Regions from separate parts of the Pseudomonas lutea genome, predicted to be linked through region 1. Evidence: riboswitches for the same ligand, from Rfam matches in the RefSeq annotation. Region 1 holds a riboswitch; each other region holds the start of a gene.

Region 1 (6,294 bases):
GCCGTAGTGGGGGGTCAGTTCTGCGACGATCTTGCCCAGGTTATTTACCCCCAGATGAATCGCCATGGTCGCGCAATGGCGTGCCAGCTCGCCGAGGGATTCACCGTCGGGCATGTCGGTCTTGTCGGCGTAGCGGGTCAGAATCACGGTCTGGGAAATGTCCGGCAGCGTCAGCTCGGTGCCCAGCAGGGCAGCGCACGCAGCGGTGGCGGTGACGCCGGGAATGATCTCGAAGGGGATCTGCAAGTCGCGCAGGCAGCGGATCTGTTCGCCGATGGCGCCATAGAGGCTGGGGTCGCCAGAATGGACACGCGCAACATCCTGACCTTGTGCATGAGCAGATTTCATCAAATCGATGATCTGCTCCAGATGCAGCGAGGCGCTGTTGGTCACCTGAACGGCCTGATGCCCCTCCAGCACCGCTTCGGGCACCAGCGAGCCTGCATAGATAATCACCGGGCAAGTACGAATCAGCCGCTGGCCTTTGACAGTGATCAGGTCCGGGTCGCCGGGGCCGGCGCCGATGAAATAAACGGTCATAGAGTGTCCTGAATGGAATTTAGTACGCGCAGCTTCATTGGATGCGTCGCCGCCCCGCAAATGTACTCAGCCCTGAGTGATTCGGTCGTCTGCACTCATTCTGCTTCAGTGGGACCGGCTTCAGCCGGGAAGAGGCCAGTGTGTACACCCCCAAATTCGCAGTGTGACGCCTGACGCTTTCCCCGCTAAACCCAGTCCTCCGGGCTTTGGCCCGCCAATGCGAACGTCGCTTGCGCGCCTTTACGGCGCGGGATAATCAGCGTCGCTGGGAAGCCTGACAACCGCTCCGCCATTGCCAGCGCAGCGCTTTCCGCCACGCCGTAGCAACCGGTGCGTTCAAAGGCGATGTCCGAGCGATGAGTCAGCGAGGGCTCGTAAGCAGCAAGGTCGCTGGCGCTGAAAAACGCGACCGTTAACTGCAGTGCGTCAGCCAGTTCGCGAAGGCCAGGCTCATCGGCTTTGGTGTCGATGGAGGCGAGGGCGGTGACATCGCGCAACGCAAGCCCATGTTCGCTCAAACACGCCTCCATCAACTGCCGCAGTGCCGATGCCGAACAGCCGCGCTGACAGCCCAGACCCACCACCCGCACCGGCCGAGCCCCCCGCTGTCTGTCGCCCGCCGGACTCACAAGGCGGGATTCAGGCCGCTGTGGGTCGCGCCTGGCTCACTGCGACGAAACAGCCAGGCGCTGATCCAACCCAGCGCGACCCAGAACGCAGCGTTGGTCAGCAGCGATGCGAGCTTGAACTGCGTTTGCAGGGCTTCCAGCGCGAGGGCCGAGTGCACCGCTGGCTGGGGAGCGCCTACGAGGTGCGGCACCACCAGAATCAATGCGCCCAGCGCTTTGAGCAGCCAATGCCGGGCGAACACCATCAGTGCCAGGCCGACCGCAGTGGACGCTGCAGTGCTCACCCACCAGATCTGCCGTTGCGTGAGGTCCGCGGCCACAGTGCCGGGCAGCTCTGGCGGCAGTCCGAGGGTGGGCGCTACCACAAACACCGCGTAGCCCGCCAAGCCCCACAGGACGCCTTCACGAGCACTGGCTGGCGCGCGCAGGGTATACAGCGCCGCCAGCATCAATGCAAAACCCACTGCCACCACCAGATTGCCGCCGGCGGTAGAAAGCACGCGCTGCCAGCCGTTTTCCGGTTCCCATGCCTCGGCGTCATGAACATGGCCGGCCGAGGTGCCGTCAGCGTGCTCATGTGCCTGGACCGCCGCAGGCTTTTCCCAGGTTTCCGCCTGCAGAATCAGCGGTGCAACCCAGAAGCTTTGCAGCAGCGTCAGCAGCAGGGCCGCCAGCAGCCCGGTGAATCCGGCTGTTTGCGCGATTCGTTTGAACATGGCGGCAGGCCTCAATGGCAAGGGAAAGCAGAGCTGTGGCGGGTGTCGTGAGCAGCGTTATGCACGGCATCGATATGAGAGAAGCCGGCGAAATAGACCAGGAACGCGCCGAGCAGCATCGCGCCCGCGGCGGCGACGAGACGCTGGCTTTGCGTAGCCGTGACGGTTGTTGCCGGGGCAGGAGCGGTTGTTGCAGTCGGGCGGGGTGTACTGATGGACATGGCGCTTCCCTCTGAAGTCATTCAGCGGACGGAAAGGCGCAAAGAAACCGCAGGCAATTGCCGACAGTGACGCAACAGCGCCCGCCCACCGCGGGTTTGTTATGTGTCGTTGTCGGGCCGGTCTCCGGGCTCGCGAGGGGCGCACGCAGCAACCTTCACTGCGTCAGTGCCTGCAAGCGCCACCTTCCCATGTCGTCACCGACACAGTGGATTTGACGCTTCGCTCGCTTACCGTTGCGGGGGCAGCACCGGACTTGCGCACCCGAAGGTCTGCGCGCACCGGTTTCCCGTTTCACCCTGTGAAGGGCACCCGTAACAAGGCGTGTAGGAGACCATGGGGGCCGCACCCCGTCAATCAGCCCGTCAACCGGTCGCTTGATCCGCCCGGTAACGGCGGCGTCGGCACGTCCGGTCGTCGTGCAGTCCACGGCACCGGCAATTGACGCACAGCGGCGATTGACCCGCCTGCGGTCACTGCGTAGCCTTGCGCACTTGAGGTTCGCAGGCTGCCTGCTTGATGGGCGCCGGCGCTAAGAAGGGAATGCGGTCACATGCCGCAGCTGCCCCCGCAACTGTAAACGGACAGCGTCATTGCACAGCCACTGCGCGAGCGGGAAGGCGCGATGAATAGCCGTCGCCGATCACAGCATCAGCGAACGGCCGCCGTGAGCCAGGAGACCTGCCTCGAATCGGACTGCCTGTCAGCAGCCGGAGCATTTCACTACAACCGGGCGGGGTGATCCGGTGGCGAATCGAACTGCGCGCCTGCGTCTGCCGGCCCTGCGCTGTTTTCGTCCTCGTTGCCCTGCCGCACGCCTGAGGGCAACCGATGAAAACACTGGCCAAACTCCCCGTCACCATCGTCACCGGCTTTCTCGGCTCGGGCAAAACCACCTTGCTGCGGCACATGCTCGACAATGCCGAGGGCCGGCGTATCGCGGTCATCGTCAACGAATTCGGCGAGCTGGGCATCGACGGCGACATCCTCAAGCAGTGCACCATCGGTTGCACCGAGGAAGAAGCCCTTGGCCGGGTGTACGAACTGGCCAACGGCTGCCTGTGCTGCACCGTTCAGGAAGAATTCTTCCCGGTGATGCAGGAGTTGGTTGCCCGTCGCGGCGACCTCGACCACATCCTGATCGAAACCTCGGGGCTGGCGCTGCCCAAGCCGCTGGTCCAGGCCTTTCAATGGCCGGAAATCCGCAACGCCTGCACCGTCGACGCCGTGATCACCGTGGTCGACAGCCCGGCGGTGCTGGCCGGCACGTTCGCGGCGTTCCCGGATCAGGTTGATGCCCAGCGCAAGCTGGACCCGAACCTGGACCACGAATCGCCGCTGCACGAGCTGTTCGCGGATCAGTTGGCGAGTGCTGACCTGGTCGTTCTCAACAAGGCTGACATGCTCGATGCCGCTGCACTGGCTGCAGTGCGTGCCGAGGTGACCGAAGAGCTGCCGCCTGCGGTGAAAGTCGTCGAGGCCAGCAAGGGCCAGTTGCCGATCAGCGTGTTGCTGGGCCTGGGTGCCGAGTCCGAGCTGCACATTGATGGCCGCAAGACCCATCACGATCACCATGAAGGCGATGACGCTGACGATCACGACCATGATGCGTTTGACTCGATCTCGATCAACTTGCCCCAGGCGGATGAATCGCTGTTGCTCGACGCGCTGACTCAGGCGGTTGTGCAGCACGGCATCTTGCGCGTCAAGGGCTTTGCCGCCATCCCTGGCAAGCCGATGCGCTTGCTGGTTCAAGGCGTCGGCACACGCTTCGACAAGCACTTTGATCGCGCCTGGAAGACCGACGAAGTCCGCGAAACCAGGCTGGTGCTGATCGGCCAGGAACTCGACGCCGCTGTGCTTGAAGCGCAGTTGCGCGCGGCGCTCGGAACGCAGGGCTAACCATGCACCTGCTGCGTACACAGCCCGGCGGTTTCGTTCCCGATGACAGCATTGCCGATCTGGGGCAGACGCCCGCCGAGCTGGTAATCCTGTGCAGCGGTGATTCGCATCTGGCATTGCTCGCCGAAACCGCGCAGCAGTTGCCGGATGATTATCCGACGCTGCGTCTGGCCAATCCGATGCAGGTGCAGAATCACGCCTCGGTGGACCTGTACGTCGACGAAGTGCTGCGTCACGCCAAGGTCATCGTGCTTTCCCTGCACGGCGGCATGAGTTACTGGCGTTACGGCGTCGAGCGTCTCGTGGAGCTGGCGGCCAAAGGGGTCAAGCTGATTCTGGTGCCGGGTTGCGACAAGCCGGACCCTGAGCTGATCGGGCTGAGTACCGAATCTACCGAAGACTGCGAGCGGGTCTGGCACTACCTGCGCCAGGGCGGCAAACACAATGCGCAGGAGTTGCTCAACTTCATTGCCACGCGATGGCTGGGTGGCCTTGCTGCCTGGGCCGAGCCGCAAACCCTGCCGCGCAGCGTGATCTATCATCCGCAGAACCCCAACGCCGATCTGGCCCGCTGGCAGGCCGACTGGCGTGCCGACCAGCCGGTCGCTGCCGTGCTGTTCTATCGCTCCCATCTGCAGGCGGCCAACACCGGCTTCATCGACGTGTTTTGCGAACGCTTGATGGCGCAAGGGATGAACCCTTTGCCAATGGCCGTTGCCAGTCTCAAGGAGCCTGATTGCCTGGCCGCCGTGCAGGGCTGGATGGATGAGGTCGAGTGCGAAGTCATCCTTAATACCACCGGGTTCGCCCAGTCCAGCCCTGACGCGCCCCATGTGCGTCCGTTTCGCCGCGACATTCCGGTGATTCAGGCCATCTGCGCCCAGGAAAACGAACCGGCGTGGCGGGCCAGCGCTCAAGGTCTCGGCCCGCGCGACCTGGCCATGCACATCGCGTTGCCGGAACTGGACGGCCGCATCATCAGTCGCCCCATCAGCTTCAAAGACCTGGCGTGGCGCAGCGAGCGCAGCCAGTCCGATGTGGTGTGCCATCGCGCACAACCGGAGCGGATGGACTTCGTTGCCGAACTGGCCCGACGCTGGGTGCTTCTGGCGCGTACCGCCAACGCCGACAAGCGCGTGGCGCTGATCCTCGCCAATTACCCGACCCGTGACGGCCGCATCGGCAACGGCGTAGGGCTCGACACCCCGGCGGCGGCGCTGAACATTCTGAGCGCGATGCAGCGCGAGGGCTACCCGGTCCAGGACCTGCCCGACACCGGCACTGCGCTGATTCACGCCTTGCTCGGTGGCGTCACCAACGACCCGGACAGCCTCGACCAGCGGCCGTGCCACCAAAGCCTGTCGATGGAGGAATACCTGGCCGCGTTTCAGGCGCTGCCCGCTGCCAATCGCGAGGCAGTCACCGCACGCTGGGGAGCGCCACACACCGACCCCATGTGCAGAGACGGACGCATGATGATCGCCGGCCTGCGCCTGGGCATGACCTTCGTCGGGATCCAGCCGGCGCGAGGCTACAGCGTTGACCACAGCGCCGTTTACCACGACCCCGATCTGGTGCCGCCCCACGGCTATCTGGCGTTCTATTTTTGGTTGCGCAATCGCTACGGCGCCCACGCAGTGATCCACGTTGGCAAGCACGGCAACCTCGAATGGCTGCCGGGCAAGGGCGTCGGTCTGTCCGAGCATTGCTGGCCGGATGCGATATTGGGGCCGATGCCCAACATCTACCCCTTCATCGTCAATGATCCGGGTGAGGGCGCCCAGGCCAAGCGGCGCACTCAGGCAGTGATCATCGATCACCTGATGCCACCTTTGACCCGCGCCGAAACCTATGGCCCTTTACGCAACCTTGAACTGCTGGCCGACGAATACTACGAAGCGCAGCTGCTGGATCCGCGGCGCGCCCGGGAACTGCAAAAGGACATTCTTGCGCTGGTCCGCGAAACCCACATCGACCGCGAGCTGGCGCTCGAAGGCGACACTGATGCAGCGGACCCGACCGTATGGTTGCCGCGTCTTGACACCTATCTGTGCGACCTCAAGGAATCGCAGATCCGTGATGGCCTGCACGTGTTCGGCGAATCGCCCACGGGTCGCTTGCGCACCGACACCCTGCTGGCGATGGTGCGTGTACCCCGCGGCGACGGCCGAGGCGGTCAGGCCAGTCTGCTGCGCGTGTTGAGTCAGGCGCTGGACCTGGATTTTGACCCGCTGGACTGTGACTTGGGCGCGCCCTGGGCAGGTGCCAAACCTCAGGTGTTACATGAA
Region 2 (6,294 bases), 600 kb from region 1:
CAGCAGCGTCGATTTTCCTGAACCATTGGGCCCGACCACGCCGAGGTTTTCCCCCGCGCGGATCGACAGATCAACCCCACACAGCAAATGCTCGCCCTTGACCGAGTAGCTCAGGCCACGCGCCTCGACCATTGCATGGGGTACCTCGTGTCGGGCGTTCATCGGCCGCGGCTCCCGCGCACCAGAATCAACGCAAACACCGGCGCGCCCACCAGCGCCGTGATGACCCCGATGGGCAATACCTGGCCCTTGATCAGCGTGCGCGACAGCACATCGGCGGCAATCATGAACAGCGCGCCGATGAGGGCGCTCAGGGGCAAGAGCCGTGCATGGCGCACGCCCGCCATCAATCGCACTGCGTGGGGAATCACCAGGCCGACGAAGCCGATGGAGCCGACGATCGACACCATCACAGCGGTCATCAACGCGGCGGTGCCGATCAGCACCGCCTGCACCCGGCGCACCGGAATGCCCAGCGAGGCCGCCGAATCGGTGCCAAACGTAAACGCGTCCAGTGATCGTCGGTGCATCAGGCACACCAGCAAACCGAACACCACCACCGGCACCGACAACGCGACCGACGACCAGCGCACGCCGCTGAGATTGCCCAGCAACCAGAACATGATCCCGCGCGCCTGCTCGGCACTGGCCGATTTGGTGATGAGAAAGGACGTCAACGCGTTGAACAATTGAGACCCCGCGATGCCCGCCAGAATGATCTGGGCCGCAGGCGTCTGGCCCCTGGAGGAGCGGGCAAGCAGGGCGACCAGGGCGAAGGCGGCGAGCGCACCGGCGAAGGCACCGGTGGAGAGCGAGACCGTCCCGGCGCCTACGCCGATGATAGCCACCAGCACTGCGCCAGTTGAGGCTCCGGCGGATATCCCCAACAGATAAGGGTCCGCCAGCGGGTTGCGCAGCAACGACTGCAGCACCACCCCCGACACCGCCAGCCCCGCACCGCAGGTAGCAGCAACGATGGCCCGGGTCAGACGGTAATTCCAGACGATCCCTTCATCGATCGGGTCCAGCGCATAGCCCGCCGCCCAGAGCTTGTTCGCCAGCACCTGAACAATCACCGACAGGCTGATGGAGGTCTCGCCGATCGCAACCCCGGCGAGCACCGCCAGGATCAGCAGCACGCTGGCCCAGACACCATGGGCGCACAGCCGGGCCAGGTTCGCGTGACGTTTACTCGATCGCATCATCGGGCGAGGGTGGCCTGGGCGAGTTGCTCGATCCCGTCGAACAGCCTGACGCTGGACTCCATCGCGCTGGCGTCCATGATCACGATGCGGTTGTTCTTGACCGCGTCCATGTTACGCGTGACCGGATCGGAGCGGAGAAACGCCAGTTTCTTTTCATGGTCATCGGCCGGGAATCGACGACGGTCCATGCGAGCAATGACCAGCACGTCGGGGTTGGCCTTGGCGATGGTTTCCCAGCCCACGGTGGGCCACTCCTCGTCGGAGTCAATGACGTTGCGCATGCCCAGGGTGTCGAGCATGAAGTTGGGGATGCCCTTGCGCCCGGCTACATAGGGGTCGACGTTGAGGTCCGGGCTGGAAAACCAGAACAGCGCCGACACAGGCTGGCCATCATGGGTGCTTGCCTGGGTGACGGCATGGGCCAGACGCTGCTGGTAGCGGGTGATCAATTGTTCGCCGCGATCTTGAACATCGTAGATCTGCGCGAGTTGACGCAGGCTCTTGTACAGCGTGTCGACGCGGAAGGCCTCGAGACGGGTACCGTCGGCGCCGACGCGGTTGTTTTTGCCCTCGCAGTCGGAGGGCAGGATGTACGTCGGGATGTGCAGATCCTGAAACTGCTCGCGGGTGCCGACTGCGCCTTGTGGCCCGACCATCCATTCGAACTGCACGGGGACGAAATCCGGACGCTTGCCAATCACCGATTCGAAGCTTGGCGCGTTGTCGGCCAGACGATCAATATTGTCGTTGAGTGCCTGGTATTCGGGCAGCACCGGATTGAACCACAGTGACGTGCCGACGACCTGTTTGCCCAGCCCCAGCGCATACAGCATCTCGGTGGCGGCCTGGCCGATGGTCACGGTTTTTTGCGGGGCATGGGTGATGGTCAGCGTCTGGCCACAATTGTCCACGCTCAGCGGGTAAGCCGTTGAGGCGGCGAGGGCAGCGGTAGGCAGCGTCAGGGTGACGAGCAGGGCAGCGAGGCGGCGCAGCGGCATGACAGCGATCTCCGGAAAGCCTGAATGCTGGCGAAGCAGGCGCTGGAAAGGTCATCCCGACAGGCCGGCCATGGGAACGGCAAGCGCAGGGTTCGCGCAACGGGCGAACGGGTGTCCTTCCCCGGACACCCCGCCGGTGAATGAATAAGCTGGCCGGCAGGTCTCCTGACTGGCGCATCAATGCCGTGCTTCGGCCTTCCCGGGGAAACCCCAGTGGCGAACAGCAAGCAGGGCTCAGCGCCTACAGTTGCGGGGGCAGTTCCATTTCAGCACGAGGGCTCGCGCCTTTGGATTCCCTATTAATTCCGAGTGGAAACCGGCGTCGGGCATACTAAACGATTCAACCCGCCGAGGCGAATGCGGCGGGTGATACGCCAGACCACGAGAACCAATGCGCGACGGCAACGCTTCTTGCGCCTAAGGCTGCGCCTTATAACCGCCCCCCAAGAGCCAAGCGTCAAGCGCCGTAAGCCGTAAGCCGAACGCCGAACGCCGAACGCCGAACGCCGAACGCACAACGCCAACCGCCACCCGCCGAACGCGAGACGGGGCGCATCAAAATACGCGGGCTGATGAGGCGCATACGGTCTGTAGGAGCCGGCTTGCTGGCGAAAGCGGTGTGTCATACGTGGATTTCCCGCCTGACACCGCGGGTTCGCCAGCAAGCCGGCTCCTACAGTGAGTGGGGCGTTCAACCCATTACGCCGTAGGGGATGAAAAAGTCGATGGAACAAGTTTGAGTGGCTACAGCTTAAACGGCCAGCCGATCATCTTCTTGGTTCTGGGCGGCGCATACGTCCGTACCTTCGAAGTCTTCAGGCCCAGACGCACCAGCGACTCGGCCAGCGCCACCGCTGCCGTCACCCCATCCACCACCGGCACACCCGCGCTCCCGCGTATCTGCTGATCCAGTCCGGCCATGCCGCCGCAGCCCAGGCAAATCACCTCGGCCTTGTCCTCGTTTACCGCTTCGAGCGCCTGGGCAACGATCGCTTCAATCGCCCGTTGCGGCGACGCTTCAAGCTCTAGCACGCTCATGCCACTGGCCCTCACCGACGCGCAACGCTCGTACACCCCGGCGAGTTTCAGGCGGTCCTCGATCAAGGGCACCGTGCGATCCAGCGTAGTCACCACCGAATATTTATGGCCCAGCAACATCGCCAGGCTGGCGGCAGCCTCGGTGATGTCCACCACCGGCACCTCCAGCAATTCCTGCAGCCCCTCGCGGCCGTGTTCACCGTAGCCGGCCTGAATCACTGCGTCGTAAGGGCCCTCGTAGGACATCACGCGGTCCATCACCGCAATGGCCGCCAGGTAGCTTTCAAAATTGCCTTCCACCGACTCGGCGCCAAAGCGCGGAGTCAGGCCGATGATCTCGGTGCCGGGGGACGCGACACTGCGGGCCTGCTCGGCGATGGCCTGGGTCATGGACTCGGTGGTGTTGACGTTGACGATGAGGATTCGCATGGACAACTCTCGCGCTGGAAACCGTTGCCGGGCGTCTGGCCCGGCGTTTGCAGCACGATATCAGGCTTTCATCGGCACGGGCGCCTGCAGGGCGATGAAGCCCTGATCGCGCATGGCCTGCCAGAACCCGTCGGGGACTTGCGCGTTCAGTGCGGTGACGTCTTCGATAATCCGCGAAGGCCGGCTTGCACCCGGAATGACCGCCGCCACCAGCGGGTTGGCGAGGACAAACTGCAGCGCGGCCGACTTGATGTCCACCTGATACTGGCGGGCGATCTCCTGAATGTGCGCGACCTTGTCGAGCATCGCCTGCGACGCTTCCTGATACTCGAAATGCTTGCCACCCACCAGCACGCCGGAACTGTAAGGCCCGCCCGCGACGAACTCGGCGTTGTGTTGCCGGGCTTTGTCGAGCAGCCGCTGCAAAGGCTGCTCGTGATCCAGCAGCGAATAGCGCCCGGCCAGCAGGAAGCCATCGGGCTGCGCTTCTTCCAGATCCAGGGTCAGCTCGCACGGTTCGACGCGGTTGACGCCCAGCCCCCAGGCCTTGATCACGCCTTCTTCGCGCAGGCGGGTGAGGGCGCGGAAAGCACCGGTGCGGGCGATGTTGAAATGTTCGATCCAGGCATCGCCGTGGGCATCCTGGGCGACGTCATGCACGAACACGATGTCCAGACGATCGGTGTTGAGCCGCTTCAGGCTGGCTTCGATGGAGCGCAACGTGGCGTCGGCTGAATAGTCCGTGACGATCTTGTTCTTCAAGCCCTCGGCAAACGGCCCGCTGCGCGTCTCGGTGTCGATTTCGTCGGAGATCAGACGGCCGACTTTGGTGCTCAGGGTGTACTGGTCACGCGGGATGCCGGCCAACGCCTTGCCCAGGCGCTGCTCGGACAGGCCGGCGCCATAGATGGGCGCGGTGTCGAAGTAGCGAATGCCCTGATCCCAGGCAGACTGAACGGTGGCTGCGGCTTCTTCTTCGTCGATGGTGCGGAACATGTTGCCCAGCGGCGCGGAGCCGAAGCCCAGGCGGCCGATGATCTTGTCATGCAGACTCATGGAATGTGTCCTGTGCAGAGTAAATTGATGTCGCAGACGGTTAGGAGTGTCGTGCGGACAGGCGTTATTAACTGAGTGCTGGCCGTAGTGAGAGTTCTGGAAAAAGCATGGCTGGTTGCTGTGCAACTTTCGTGACCGACAGTGCTTCAAATCATCTGCCACACTTGGCAAGCGACGCCCGGACATCCTGAGCGACCTCCGGGATTTTCCTACCATTCAAGGAAACCGCCATGCAAAACCACCCTCACGCCTCCGCTGCGGTACACCCCGGCCACGTTCATCAACCGTTGGAAGACGACGCGGAAATGGACGTCGATAACGATCCTGGCAACGAAGACCCGGGCTCTCAGTTCGACCGTGATGCCACTGTCCCGCTGATCGATCCCGACGAGTAGATACGTCGTTGGGATAGGGGCCGGCGTTCGCGGCCCCTTCGATTTACATATGTACTTCAACCGCCAGCGGCAGATGATCCGACAGGTGCGTCCACGGCCGCGTGCCGAGGATCATCGGCTGGTGGCTGGTGGCGTTGCGCAAGTAGATGCGGTCAAGGCGCAGCATCGGGAAGCGCGCGGGGTAGGTCTTCGCCAGACGGCCGTCAGCGCGTTCAAAGGCCTCGTGCAGATAGCCGCAACGCTGCAGGCGTTTGTTGCCCTGCAGCTGCCAGTCGTTGAAGTCGCCAGCGATGACCACCGGGGCATCGTCGGGCAGCGAGTCAAGCAAATCGCAGAGCAGATTCAACTGCAGCTGCCGGTGGCTCTCAAGCAGGCTCAAGTGGACGCAAATGGCGTGCACTTCAGCGTGGCCAGGCACTTGCAGCACGCAGTGCAACAAGCCGCGACGCTCCGGCCCGGTGATCGAGATGTCGAGGTTGCGGTAATGCAGGATCGGGTATTTGGACAGTATCGCGTTGCCATGGTGACCGTCAGGGTAGACCGCGTTACGGCCGTAGGCGAAGTCCGTCCACATGCTGTCGGCAAGGAATTCGTAGTGCGGCGTATCAGGCCAGTCTTCGTACTTGGCGGCGTGGCGGTCATGACCACCGAGGACTTCCTGGAGAAACACCAGGTCCGCGCCCGTGCTGCGTACGGCTTCACGCAGTTCCGGGAGGATGAAGCGCCGATTCAAGGCGGTGAAGCCTTTATGCGTGTTGACCGTCAGCACGCGCAATTTGTGGACCTCGCGCAACGAGGCCGGGTCCGGAGGGGTAGCGTTCAGGCCAGCGGGATCAGGGGTCACGCCCTCACTCCTGTTCGGGGGATGTGCTAGTTCGGACCGAAGCGCGCGTCGGCAGTTCAGCTTTTAACCGGACCGAGGCTTACCTGGCAATGTCGGCGCGAGGTGCGCCGCGGCTCCACTGCGGCGCCGCGGCCTTCCTCAGACACGCGTGTCGATGGGCGCGCGGCGTGAGAGCACCACCGCCAGCGTCAAGGCTGATACCGAGAGCAGGGCGGCGAAGAAGAAAATCCAGTCATAGCCCATGCCCAATGCCACCGCACCCATGAGCGGGCCGGCGATGGCCAGCGCCAGATCAAAGAACACTGCGTAGGCGCTGAGGCCTGCGCCAC
Region 3 (6,294 bases), 1.0 Mb from region 1:
CCAGCAGCGCGTAGGTCAGCGCTACCAGGCGGGCCGGAATATAGTTGAGCAGGTCGTCGATTTTCGCCGCCGCCCAGCCGAAGCGTTCAAAGCGTTCGTTACGATAGCCCCACATCGCGTCGAGCGTATTGCTCAGGCGGTAAAGCACGACGCCCGGTGCGCCGAGCACAACAAACCAGAAGATCGCCGCGAACACGGCGTCGCTGCCGTTTTCCAGCACCGACTCGGTCGCCGCACGGGCCACTTCGGTGCTGTCCAGCTCCGCAGTCTGCCGGCTGACCAGATAGCCCACCCGTCGACGGGCTTCGTCCAGATTGTCGCTGCGCAGCGCCTGGGCCACCGGTTCGACGTGCTCACCCAGACTGCGCAAACCCAGCGCGCAATACAGCGCCAGCACTTCCACCAGCCAGCCAATGAACGGCAGCCAACTGAGCAGCGTTGCAATCAGTGTCAGCGGGATCACAGCGATGAACCACGCCGTCACGCCATGGCTGCGCCAGCCCCTGCCGGCCGCGTTCAGGCGTTGTTCGATGCGCTCGGCAAAACGACCGAACGCTACCAACGGGTGGTTCCGTTTGGGCTCACCTAGCAGCGCGTCCAGCGCCACCCCGGCGACGCTCAACAACGCCACACTCATTCAGTCACTCCCCATGTGTTCTGGTAGACCAGCTCTTGCACCGCGCGCGGCTGCGCCCAGCCCTCCAGCACCAGCATCGGTGCCGGGTAAAATTCCTTGACCGGGCCCAGACACAGAATGGCCAGGGGTTTCGAACCGGTTGGCATCTTGAGCAACTCGGCCAGTGCCTGTGGCTCGAACAACGACACCCAGCCCATCCCCAGGCCCTCGGCGCGCGCCGCCAGCCATAGGTTTTGAATGGCGCACGACAACGAGGCCATGTCCATTTCCGGCAAGGTCCGGCGGCCGAAGATATGCTTTTCACGGTCATCCATCAGCGCTGCCACCAGCACTTCGGCGCAGTCGGTGATGCCCTCGACTTTGAGCTTCATGAAGTCGTCGGAACGCTCGCCCAGTGCTTCGGCAGTGCGGATGCGCTCTTCTTCCACCTGGGCTTGTATCTGCGCACGCAGCGCCGAATCGGTGATGCGGATGAAGCGCCACGGCTGCATCAGCCCGACGCTCGGGGCGTGGTGAGCTGCTTCCAGCAGACGATTCAACAATTGGGGCGCAACCACGCCGCCTGCGAAGTGACGCATGTCTCGACGCTCGGCGATGGCGCGGTAAACGGCGGCGCGTTCGGGATCGGTGAAGGTGTGGTCAGTCATGGATTGCCTGCCCCGCGTTTGAAACACAGGAATCACCGTCGATGCAGCCATTGTGGGAGTGAGCTTGCTCGCGAAAGCGCTGGGTCAGACAGGCAAATACGTCAGACAGACAGCCTTCGCGAGCAAGCTCGCTCCCACAAGGAGGCAGCGACAGAAGACCGAGATCAGGCATGTTCATGGCAAAAACAGCGCCGCCACCGCCTGAGGATTTGAGGGGAAGTAGAAATGCACGTAGGAAGCAGTCATGCGCCCCTCGCGGTACACCGCCTCAGCGCCACGCCCGCCGTTGGGGCTGAGGCCACGGGCGATAGGCGTGAGTTCGGTGCTGGTCAGGGAATGGTGATACGTGTGGCCGCGCAGCGTGCCTTCCGGCAGCTCGACCGATTGCAGCGCCAGCGCCGCCAGCCGTTTTTGCATCACCGCTTCGCCCTTGAGCAAGCCAACCCCTTCAGCACGCTGACCCTCAACATCGGTCAAGGCGTCGAGCAGGTACAACATGCCCCCGCATTCCGCGAGGAGCGGTTTGCCGGCCGCATGATGGGCGCGAATGGCGGCACGCATCCCATGATTTTCAGCGAGGGCCGTGTGGTGCAGTTCCGGGTAACCGCCTGGCAGATACAGGCCATCTGCGTCGGGCAACTCGCGGTCGCGGATCGGCGAAAAGAACAGCAACTCGGCGCCCATTTCCCGCAACAGGTCCAGGCTCGCGCCGTAGAAGAAGGCGAAGGCTTCATCGTGGGCGATCGCAATGCGTACACCGGCGAGTAAAGGTTCGGCAGGAACATGCTCCGGCGCGGTAAAGGTCACTGGCGGCGGCAGCGTGGCATCGCAGGTGCTGCCCAGCGCTGCGGCAGCGGCATCCAGGCGCGCGTCCAGATCGTTCAGTTCGCTGGCCTGAACCAGCCCGAGGTGACGGCTGGGCAGTTCGATGCCGGTCTCGCGGGACAGCGCACCGTACCAGCGCAGGCCCTCGGTCAAACTGCCTTCCAGCAACTGCGCGTGGCGCACCGTACCGACGCGGTTGGCCAGCACACCCGCGAACGGCAGGTCCGGCTGATAACGCGCCAGACCCAGCGCCAGAGCGCCAAAGGTTTGCGCCATGGCCGTGCCATCGATGACCCCCAGCACGGGCACGCCGAAGCGCCGGGCCAGGTCCGCGCTCGAAGGCGTGCCGTCGAACAGACCCATGACGCCTTCGATGAGAATCAGGTCCGCTTCGGCGGCGGCTTCCCACAACAAGCGGCGGCTTTCGGCTTCGCCGACCATCCACATGTCCAGCTGGTAAACCGGGTGGCCGCTGGCGCGCTCAAGAATCATCGGATCGAGAAAGTCGGGGCCGCATTTGAACACCCGCACCTTTCGCCCCTGATTGCGGTGCAAGCGGGCCAGTGCCGCAGTGACGGTGGTTTTGCCTTGGCCTGATGCGGGCGCGGCGATCAACACGGCCGGGCAATGCCGGGGTTGGCGATCACTCACAGCTCGATGCCTTTTTGCGCCTTGATGCCCGCTTGAAAAGCGTGCTTGACCACGCCGATCTCGGACACAGTGTCGGAAAGATCAATCAGCTCTTGTTTTGCACCGCGACCGGTGACGATGACGTGCTGCATCGGCGGACGCGCCTGCAGGTCGCTCAGCACCTGCTCCAGGTCAAGATAGCCGTGCTTGAGGGCAATGTTCAGCTCGTCCAGAACCACCAGGCCCAGAGAAGCGTCGTTGAGCATTTCCCGGGTCACGGCCCAGGCAGATTCGGCTGCGGCAATGTCACGCTGCCGATCCTGGGTTTCCCAGGTAAAGCCTTCGCCCATGACGTGATAGCGCACTTGCTCGGGGAAGCGGCGGAAGAACAGCTCTTCGCCGGTGCTGTTGCGGCCTTTGATGAACTGCACGACGCCGCATTGCATGCCATGCCCCATGGCGCGGGCGAGCATGCCGAAGGCAGAACTGCTCTTGCCCTTGCCATTACCGGTCAGCACCAGCAGCAACCCACATTCGTTGGGTGCGCTGGATATGCGCTCGTCCATCACCGCCTTTTTGCGCAGCATGCGCGCCAGGTGGCGTTCGTCTCGTTCGGGGGATTCGCTCATCTCAGCTCTCCGCTTGAGGGCAAGTGTGGCAAACGGAGGGCACAGGCAAAGACTGACAGCAGGCACCGGACACGGCCGGCCTGCAGCAGAGCATCGCCCTCCGTGATGCTGTTCGATGGATCAGGCCGGTCTCCGGACTCATGAGTTGCCGCCGAAGCGGCGGGCCAGGCGCCTTCCCATGCTCAATGAACACAGTGGCATCGTGCGTGGCCTTGACTCATTTACCGTTGCGGAGGCAGCGCCGGGATTGATCGCAACATGCGGTCGCACCGGCTTCCCTGTTTCACCCTGCGGACCCATGAGTCCCGGGCACCTGAAACATGCGGCGAAGGTTAGAGGGTTGACTGGGGAGCGTCAATCGAGGGATCGCACATGGCGCACTGATGCGGCGCAGATCCGATCGAGCCTGGCCATTGTCAAAACGCAATCTGCAGGAGCCACCGGTGGAGTGTTCGCTGGCCAACGGCCTTTGAACACGCTGCGTCAGGAGAGATCATTGCTTAGCGAGGTTTGATGGCTGGATGACGCGTTTGGCGTTCAGCCAGGCTTTCTGCCAATAAGGCTTGTCGAGGCTGTCGAGCTTGACCGTACCGCCGGTGGCCGGGGCGTGGACGAAACGCCCCTCGCCGACATAGATGCCGGCGTGGCTGACGTTCGAGCCTCCACCCGTGGCGAAGAACACCAGATCGCCGGTCTGCAGCTGGCTACGGTCGATATCGGGCCCACGCAGCGTGATCATTTCCCGCGTGGATCGCGGCAAGTTGATACCGGCAGCATCGTGGTAGACATAGCCGATCAGGCCGCTGCAGTCGAAGCCCGAATCTGGCGTATTTCCACCCCAGCGATACGGGGTGCCCACCAGCCCGATGGCGCGCAGCAGCACGTCGTCAGCGAGCGGTGAGGGAAATTGCGGAGGAGCGGAGACGACAGGCCGGTAGACGACCTTGCGTGGCGCGGGCGGTGGCGTGCTGGAACATGCGGCCAGCAGCATGGCCAGGAGAGCAACAGTCAGGCGAACCGTTAACGACATAAACACGACAACCTGTGCGGGATGCAGCTTACTTTGCCGGTAGCCGGAATCGCGCGCAAGCAGGGTTTAGCCCCTTTGCGCGCCCGGGATTAACGGTGTTGGCGCTTGATTGTAGTCGAGGTCATCGCGGTAGTGGTTTCAGGGACCGTTGAAGGTGCCATGGCCAGTGCGCGTTTGGCTTCGATGAAGGTACGGGACCAGTAGGCGTCGTCAAGGCTGTCAACACGAACGCCGCCACTGCGACGGCTGCTGGAATGGATGAACTGGTCATCGCCCAGATAGATGCCTGCGTGGCTGACGCGGCCGCGGCCGGCAGTGCTGAAGAACAAGAGATCGCCAGGCTTGAGGTCATTGCGCTTGATCAGGGGTGCATCGATGTTGATCATTTCGCGCGAAGAACGTGGCAGGCTCATGCCGGCCTCTTCACGGAAGAGATAACCAATGAAGCCGCTGCAGTCGAAGCCTGAAGTGGTCGACGTACCGCCGAAGCGATAGCGCGTGCCTATCAAGGATTTGCCACGTTCAAGGATGCTGTCAGCCAGAACCGGCAAACGGTAAGGCTTGTTGTCAGCGAATTGAGCGAGTTCGTCTTCGGTGGCGACTTCGTCATCCAGCAGGGCGGATGCGTAATCAGCACGCTTGCTGGCGGATTGAGCGGTGGCAGCGTCCCGGAATTGCGGGCTCTGCGACTGCTGTTGCGACGCTGGCATCTGGGCCGCGCAGCCGAACAGCAGCGTTACGAGTGCGAGAGGCACGAGGGGTGCGAAGCGGTATAGCATGGGCACGACCGTGGCTGAGGTGTAAAGAAGCCGAGACTATGCCCTCTATCGTCATCATTTGCAAATTCAATCGAAACAAATGTGACTTACGATGTCGTCCATCACTTCTAAGGCTTTACACCTCAGAAACGCATCCATGTGCGCGGAATGATCGGTCGGCGAGGGATTGATTTCGGCAGCAAAGCCTCCCGCGACACGAGCACGCAACATAGGCTCATGGATGTAGGGGAAGCTGGCAGTGGTTCCGATGCTGAGAACAGCGTCAAAGCCTTTCGCCATCTCCTCCTGAAGCACGTTCAGTGCCAACTCCGGCAACATCTCCCCAAATAACACCACCGGTGGCCGCAAAACGCCATTACAGCAGGCGCACAGCGGTGGGAGGGGTCGAGCGAGATGCTCACTCAACAGCGGATCCTCGGCGCCACAAGATTGACAGTACAGCGGCGCGAGCTGTCCATGTATCTCGATCAAGCGTTCGGACGGACTGCCCGCCGCACGGTGGTAGCCGTCCACGTTCTGCGTCAACACCCAGCACTCCGGCTTGCGTCGTTGCAATTCGGCGATGGCATAGTGCGCCGCATTGGGACGTCCTCCCAGGCAAGCGCTGCCCAATTGTGCGATGTACTTCCAGCAAAGGGCGGGATCGCGGCGCAGCATGGGGCCGGACAACGCCATCTCGATGGGCAGTCCGTCATCCGTCTGGCCGTTATACAAGCCGCCTACGCCGCGGTAAGTCGGTAAACCCGAATCCGCCGAGAGGCCGGCGCCGGTGATGATGAGAATGCGCGTCGCGTGGCGCAACGCCGCCGCGGTTTGCCGGACCAGTGCCGGGTCGACGGATGCACTCACCAACCGAGGGTTTCTTTCAGAAAAGGAATGGTCAGCTTGCGCTGGGCCTGCAACGACGCTTGATCCAGTTGTTCAAGCAGATCGAACAACGCGCTCATGCTGCGCTTGCCGCGGGTCAGGATGAAATGGCCAACTTCGTCGGTGAGGTGCAGCCCCCGGCGCGAGGCGCGCAATTGCAAGGCGCGGAGCTTTTCTTCGTCGGACAACAGGCGCATCTGGAACACCAGCGCCATGGTCAGCCGGGATTTGAGGTCGGCCAGTTTGACCG

Evidence for each region. A riboswitch is a leader RNA that binds a small molecule or an ion and turns the genes downstream of it on or off. The one in region 1 is predicted to bind cobalamin.
Region 2: linked by a shared signal. The riboswitch ahead of LT42_RS02890 (ABC transporter substrate-binding protein) and the one ahead of cobW (cobalamin biosynthesis protein CobW) in region 1 are both predicted to bind cobalamin.
Region 3: linked by a shared signal. The riboswitch ahead of cobO (cob(I)yrinic acid a,c-diamide adenosyltransferase) and the one ahead of cobW (cobalamin biosynthesis protein CobW) in region 1 are both predicted to bind cobalamin.

Annotation. Positions count from the first base shown of each region.
Region 1 covers NZ_JRMB01000001.1:1,294,980-1,301,273, reverse strand. The annotation lists gene cobM (precorrin-4 C(11)-methyltransferase) at 1-540, opposite strand, end outside; gene LT42_RS05360 (cobalamin biosynthesis protein) at 726-1,169, opposite strand; gene LT42_RS05355 (CbtA family protein) at 1,166-1,885, opposite strand; gene LT42_RS25155 (CbtB domain-containing protein) at 1,897-2,106, opposite strand; cobalamin riboswitch at 2,205-2,435, opposite strand; cobalamin riboswitch at 2,585-2,807, shown strand; gene cobW (cobalamin biosynthesis protein CobW) at 2,936-4,006, shown strand; gene cobN (cobaltochelatase subunit CobN) at 4,009-6,294, shown strand, end outside.
Region 2 covers NZ_JRMB01000001.1:691,275-697,568, forward strand. The annotation lists gene LT42_RS02880 (ABC transporter ATP-binding protein) at 1-162, opposite strand, end outside; gene LT42_RS02885 (FecCD family ABC transporter permease) at 159-1,202, opposite strand; gene LT42_RS02890 (ABC transporter substrate-binding protein) at 1,202-2,203, opposite strand; cobalamin riboswitch at 2,342-2,539, opposite strand; gene LT42_RS02895 (aspartate/glutamate racemase family protein) at 2,948-3,670, opposite strand; gene LT42_RS02900 (aldo/keto reductase) at 3,731-4,726, opposite strand; gene LT42_RS25980 (hypothetical protein) at 4,957-5,121, shown strand; gene LT42_RS02905 (endonuclease/exonuclease/phosphatase family protein) at 5,165-5,944, opposite strand; gene LT42_RS02910 (MFS transporter) at 6,104-6,294, opposite strand, start outside.
Region 3 covers NZ_JRMB01000001.1:2,298,303-2,304,596, forward strand. The annotation lists gene cbiB (adenosylcobinamide-phosphate synthase CbiB) at 1-637, opposite strand, end outside; gene bluB (5,6-dimethylbenzimidazole synthase) at 634-1,284, opposite strand; gene LT42_RS09880 (cobyrinic acid a,c-diamide synthase CobB) at 1,459-2,760, opposite strand; gene cobO (cob(I)yrinic acid a,c-diamide adenosyltransferase) at 2,757-3,368, opposite strand; cobalamin riboswitch at 3,475-3,700, opposite strand; gene LT42_RS09890 (C40 family peptidase) at 3,862-4,398, opposite strand; gene LT42_RS09895 (C40 family peptidase) at 4,488-5,177, opposite strand; gene LT42_RS09900 (NAD-dependent deacylase) at 5,244-6,026, opposite strand; gene hda (DnaA regulatory inactivator Hda) at 6,023-6,294, opposite strand, start outside.